DNA from 2 places in the Butyrivibrio sp. WCD2001 genome. Region 2 is predicted to be linked to the other one. Evidence: a T-box and tRNA genes for the amino acid it is inferred to sense, from the RefSeq annotation. Region 2 holds a T-box; the other holds one or more tRNA genes.
The links. The T-box of region 2 lies ahead of metG (methionine--tRNA ligase). A T-box ahead of a tRNA ligase gene usually reads a tRNA of that ligase, here a tRNA-Met.

Region 1 (3,432 bases), on a different contig from region 2:
ACGAATACAGAGTAACCGAGATAACGGATAATGCATTTTATGGCAATAAGAGCCTCAAGACGGCTATTATCGGTGAGAATGTAGAGAAGATTGGTCAGAACGCTTTCTATGGCTGCAAGAAGCTTAAAAATGTTAAAATTAAGACACTGTTCCTTACGAAGAAAACAATAGGTACGAACGCCTTTAAAAAGATCAACAAAAAGGCTAAGATACAGGTTCCTAAGAGCAAGCTCAAAGCTTACAAGAAAATCCTTAAAGCAAGAGGTGTTTCAGGAAAATCACAGAAGGTTACACAAAAGTAACACGAATAATACAAATATCATAGATGGCACAAATAGCGCCTTCACTCGTTTAAAGCCTTCCCCCACCGGGGGAAGGTGGCACGAAGTGCCGGATGAGGGGAGGCGTATTTTCTTACATTGCTACGTATTCAGCAAGCAGCCTATATGTATTCTTAATTCCATCAATATGAGTTCTCTCATAGCCATGACTTGCTCTGGTGCCGGGACCAATTGCAGCGTGCCTTATATCGAAGCCTGCCACAAGTGCCGGATCAGCGTCTGTTCCATAGTGTGGAGTGAAAATATCGGGGACATAGTCAGCACCGGATTTTCTGCCGGCTTCCTCAAGCTCTTTTATCATGTCAAGATTATAAGGGAATCTACTATCCATGCAGAATACTGAAACCTTGCGCTCAGAGCTGGTCTGCTCAGGTCCGATGCACGCGATATCCAAAGCAAGGAAATCCTTAACATCGTTAGGAATGCAGGATCCGCCGTGTCCGATCTCTTCATAGAAGGGAATGAACGCATAAACCTTACGATTTAATGTTATTTTGCCATCCTTAACATCGTGGAGCAGTTCCATAATAAGTGCGACAAGTGCCTTATCATCAATGAAGTGTGATTTGATATAGCCATTGGCATATGTGAATCTGGGTTCAACAGCTACATAATCACCAGTTTCTATACCAAGCTTTCTGACGTCATCAGCGCTCTTGACATCCTCATCAAGAACTACAAAAGAATTGGTATCAAAGCTTGCAACTTCTTTGTTTAATTCGTCTTCTGTGACGTGAACTGAAGCATTCTTTCTCTGGACGCAGCCTGTTATAACATTTCCGCTTCTTGTATGAATACGCACATTCTCACGCTCGGTATGATATGCGTAGAGACCGCCAACCTTGTATACCTTAATTGTGCCATCATCATTGATGTGGCGAACCATCATTCCGATTGTATCGCCGTGAGCGGTGATAAGGAGCGGATTCCCTTCGCCGCCGATTTCAGCTAAAATGCCGCCCTTGTGAAGGGTAGTGGTTTTGAAGCCGAGCGCCTCAATTTCCTTTATAAGATAATCCTGAAGCTCGTGGTACTGACCTGTGACGGAATCAATAGCCAGCTCCTTTTCAAGCTCTTCAAGATATCGTTTTTCATTTAATTCGTAGCTCATAAGATAAACCTTCCTTGTTTTGATAAAATTGTGACTGGTGGTCACTAAGATATAATAGCATAAAAAATAAGACATAGGTCACTGACTTATGTCTTATTCTACATAGCGAGAGGGGGATTCGAACCCTCGACACCGCGGGTATGAACCGCGTGCTCTAGCCAACTGAGCTATCTCGCCATATTCATTTTGTTGTCGTCTCTTGCCGACCGACTAGGATAGTATATCGCTCCCCAAAGGTAATGTCAACAATAATTTTAAATTTTTTTCAAAGAATTTTTGGAGCTCTATAAAGGTAATTATAATACTTTTATATCGCTTTTTTAATAGTGAGTTAATTGACTTTGGATTTTCTCTAAAATACCATAAAGACATGATTAATCTTGTTTCAATTTATTCGTCCAATATAGTTGGACTTTTGGTAATGGCAGTGATCCTGCTCAGCCGTGGATGGCGAATTCAGAACAAGAATTCCGAAAGTCTGATACTTCTTGTGATGATTTTTTCTGTTATATCCGGCTGTATCGTTGATCCACTGGTTTTCTATTTTGATGGAAAGCCTGGGACATTTGTTCGCATTTTTTTGTATATCGGTAATTCGTTCCTGTTTTTCTTAAATGCCGTTATAGGACCGGCATATATAACTATAATTGTCAGACATATCAACGAAAGCCAGTCCTGTAGACAGAGGCTGATTGTATATTCATTGTGTCTAAGTGAGATACTGCTTCTTCTTATAAATCTATTTAAACCTCTTGTGTTCCTGATTGATGAAAACAATTGCTATCGAAGGCTCTCTTTTTATGGCGTGTACATAATAGTTGAGGCCTTTTTCCTGCTTTATGGATTGTATGAATACTTTGCGGCGAAGCGAAGAGGCAGAATCCTCAGCTTTTTCCCGACCTGGCAGTTTCTTGTTCCTATTGCGGTTGGTATGCTGGTGCAGACGGCATTGTACGGAGTATCTTTGATCTGGCCGTGTGTGGGTGTGTCTGTGTGCTGCATAGCACTGAGCCTTCAAAATGAGAATATCTACCTGGACAAACTGACAGGTGCGTTTAACCGTTTTTATCTTAATGGAATAGTGAATGCAGCAAAAAAACGCGGAGAAAAACTTTCGGCCTTAATGCTTGATATGAACGGATTTAAGCAGATAAACGACAACTATTCTCATACGGAAGGCGACAACGCGCTCATAGCCATGGCAGATATTCTGAACCAGGTAGTAATGAATAACGGCGTTGTTATCCGCTTTGCAGGAGATGAGTTTATCGTAATTCTGGATAAAACAGCAACACATTCAATCGCTGATTATAAAGAATTTATTGCTGATGCTATAGAAGATTACAACGACGCGTCAAAAAAAACTTATAAATTGTCTGCGGCCATCGGTGGAGATATCATCGACCTAAGCACCGATGAGAACATCGATCTGATCAGCGAAATTGATAAGCATATGTATGCTGACAAAGAGGAGTACTATAAGAAGAATAACAGGCGCAAGAGGTAGGAAGTATCATTTTCACCGCGATTTGAGGATATTCCCATTTTGTGGTATATTTCAAAGAAGGCAATTACAGGAGAAATGCCATTTAAGGTATTTCTCTTTTTTACTTTGTAATAAAGGAATATCATAATGTCAGACTATAGAATACAAATTATTAATAATATACTTGAAAGGGAATTCCAGGGGGTTAGTCTTGAAAACCAGATGATGTTGCTGATTGTTGAGACCTGCATAGTTTTTGTTCCCGGCTTGATTCTTCTTTTTAAGAAGAAAATCACGTTTGGAAAATTGCTGCATGTTTACCTGATGGTAGTATATCTGGGGGTTATATTGACCATGACCATTTTCAGACGCCCTATCGGGATGAGGCCGGGGATAGTTCATCTTAATGTTGACACAGGCTTTTCCTTAAGCGGAATAGTCTCCAAATGGAGTGCTGCGTTTAGTACGCTTAACACTATCCTGTTTATTCCATG
Region 2 (3,432 bases):
ATGCAATAATGCAGGCAGAGGGCGAGGACGGCCTTTCAAAAATCGGCTTTGCATACAAGGATGTAAACGTAGACGGTATTGATGAACTTTTCATAGGTGATATTGAGAGCGGTGCGATCTACGATGTATTCACAATGGTAGACAAAGAAGCAACTCACGTAGTAAGCGGCGGAGCAAGAGACAGATACTATGTATACAACAATTCATTTATCTCCAACGAATACTCCGGCGGAGCAGAGGAAAGCGGCGTTACACTTTATGCACTTATGAACAATGACACAGATATGGTTTGTCAGTACGGCTATAAGTACGATGGCTACGAGGACGAGGAAAAGCCCTGGTTTGCTACCTATGATATGGAGGAGTGGACTCCTATCTCTGAGGAAGAGTACGATGAAGCTATGAAGAACTATGAGGACCAGAAGGAATCAGACGTTGAACTAAAGCCTCTTTCAGATATTGCACCTGTAGATTTTTCAAAAGTTGATATGTCACAGTACGCAACCTTCACTGAACTCGTTGACAGCCTGAAACCCGGAATGGGCTACGCAAATGTAACTATCGATGGAACGGATGCTCTTTTGGTAGCAAGCGGCTGCTACAAGTGGGATGACACAGACGCAGCAATTGATTCATCGATTTTCATATATGATGATAACGGTGCTGTTGAGTATCTTGGCAGTGTTACTTCACAGGGAACAGCTAATCCCCTGGCAATGGCTGATGGCAAGCTTATCACAGCAGGTCACCACTTTGTTACCAAGAACACAATCAAGGATGGAAAACTTGCAGTAGCTGAGGAAGCTTCCGAGACCTTCGATACCGACGGAAATGCAACCTATTATGTCGGCGAAGACAAGGTAGGTGATGATACAGAGCTTCAGCGTATGTTTGATGAAGCAATGAATGCAGAGATCATCAATTTCCAGCCTGTCGCTGAGTGAAACTTATTGTAGATAATTCTCTTCTCCCCGGAAATCATAAACAGATTCCGGGGAGTTTATATTTTTATTTTAGTTGACATAACTATATGTTTGTACTAACCTATAGCAAAGCTGAGAAGAGAAAGAGTAAGTTGTTAGGAGCTTTACAGAGAGTCGGCGTTTGGTGAGAGCCGGTGAGCAAGCAGCAACCGAACATGGTCTTGGAGCCGCGTACCGAGGTTCTTTTGAACTTAGGCTACGACGGGTGCGCCCGTTACAGTGCCGGACTATCGATGGATCATTTCCCATCCGTAGTTGCTAAGGCTCATATCGTGAGGTGTGAGTGAATTAGGGTGGTAACACGAAGCGTAAGCTCTCGTCCCTGAAAATAATTCAGAGAGGAGGGCTTTTTTGTACAAAAAATTAAGAAACTGCTGATTGTTATCAAACTTAATTCAAAGGAGGAAATGAGATGAACAGAAATATATTGATAGGTGGTGCCTGGCCCTACGCCAACGGTTCATTACACATCGGACATATTGCGGGACTTCTTCCCGGCGACGTACTAGCAAGATATCACAGAGCCTGTAAGGACAAAGTGTATTTTGTTTCCGGAAGTGATTGTCACGGAACACCTGTAGCCATCAGGGCTAAGTCTGAGGGAAAATCGCCCCGGGAAATCAGTGATCATTATCATGAGGAATTTGTGGACTGCTTTAATCGTCTTGGATTTACCTACGACTGCTACACCAAAACTTCCGACGATGCGCATAAAGAATTTGTGCAGGAATTCCACAGAAAGCTCTACGACGGAGATTATGTTTATGAAAAGGAGACGCCTCAGGCCTACTGCGAGTGCTGCAATACTTACCTTGCGGACAGATTTGTAACCGGTATCTGTCCTGTTTGCGGTGAGCCTGCAAGGGGAGATCAGTGTGACGCCTGCGGAACAGTTCTTGATCCCGAAATTTTAAAAGAGCCTATCTGTGCTGTCTGTAAGAACCCGGTGACATTCCGGGCATCTACTCATCTGTACATTGCTATAAGTAAATTGGAAAAACAGCTCCGCGACCTTGTTGATAATGGGGTGAACTGGAGAAAAAATGCCATATCTTTCACAAACCGCTACATTGATGAGGGACTTAGGGACAGAGCACTTACCAGAGACCTTGAATGGGGAATTCCTGTTCCAAAGGAAGGCTATGAGAAAAAGACAATTTATATCTGGGCAGAAAATGTGCTTGGTTACTTGTCTGCAGCTAAGCAGGTAACAGACCGGGAAGGTGAGAGTTTTGACGAGCTTTTCGGAGAAAATGCAAAGCACTACTATGTCCATGGTAAGGATAATATTCCCTTCCATACTATTATTTTACCTGCACTTTTGATTGCCCACGGCGCTGGATATCGTCTTCCTGATCAGATAGTATCAAGTGAATATCTCACATTGGAAGGAAAGAAGATTTCCACAAGCAGAAATTATGCGATTTGGGTAAAAGACCTTCTGGATAAGTATGATCCCGATTCTCTTCGCTATTATTTCCTGGCGAACGGACCCGAGAAAAAGGACTCCGATTTTTCCTGGTCAGAATATGTCAATAATCACAACGGCGAACTTCTCGGGGCTTACGGAAACTTCATAAACAGAACACTTACGTTTATTGCCAAATACTTTGATGGGGTAATCCCGGAGGGAACTTCCGCAGGAGACTGGGATGATACGCTGAAACAGCTATACACCTCTACAGGTGAACAGATCGAAAAAGGAAATTTCAAGGATGCCATAGAAGGTGTATTTGAAGTGGTGCGAAAAGCCAACAAATATTTTGACGAACAGGAGCCCTGGAAAACCAGAACAAGCGACGAGGCAGCCTGCAGAAATACCTTGTATCAGTGTGTTCAGATTATTGCGAATCTGGCTGTAGTACTTGCACCTTTCCTGCCATTTTCCTCGGATAAGGTCTGCAGCTGGTTTGGAATAAATACGGACTGGGAGTTCAAAGTGATTCCTTCAGGTTACAGACTTCCTGAGATATCAATCCTGTTCGAGCGCCTCGACAAAACTGTCATAGCGGAGGAGAGAGATAAACTTAAGGATTTGTGAGCCGGTGGTGAGGGTCTGTTGTTTTGAGTTAATGCTATCAGTTGCTTCTATAAGTTGATGTTGTAAGTTAGTGTTATAAGTTACTGTTAGATACTTGATATTGTGGGAAGGGGATTTTATACTTTATTGAGTTCATTAATATTCTTCTAACAGAATATTTTACTGGGTCGTAAGTCTATTTCTCAATTTTCTTGAAATAGACTTACCAATTATCAATATTAAGAATGAAAAATGGGGATTCTCACTATATTTTTATGCAATATTGAGCAAATATGAACTATATAACGTAAATAGACTCAAAAACATCGAAAAGCATAAGTCTAAAATCAAAAAGTAAGCAAATAGACTTACGGTTATCGAACTTCCGTGCAAAAAACAGATAAAAATAGCAGAATACAAAAATTTTAG

Region 1: it has a tRNA-Met gene. The T-box ahead of metG (methionine--tRNA ligase) is inferred to sense a tRNA for this amino acid. The anticodon was not compared.

The regions. Positions count from the first base shown of each region.
Region 1 is NZ_AUJZ01000001.1:681,330-684,761, reverse strand. Features, by position in the region: gene G630_RS0102905 (leucine-rich repeat protein) at 1-302, shown strand, start outside; gene G630_RS0102900 (M42 family metallopeptidase) at 415-1,452, opposite strand; tRNA gene G630_RS0102895 (tRNA-Met) at 1,556-1,629, opposite strand; gene G630_RS0102890 (GGDEF domain-containing protein) at 1,823-2,959, shown strand; gene G630_RS23290 (VanZ family protein) at 3,086-3,432, shown strand, end outside.
Region 2 is NZ_AUJZ01000005.1:170,642-174,073, forward strand. Features, by position in the region: gene G630_RS0105605 (hypothetical protein) at 1-944, shown strand, start outside; T-box leader at 1,049-1,310, shown strand; gene metG (methionine--tRNA ligase) at 1,396-3,024, shown strand.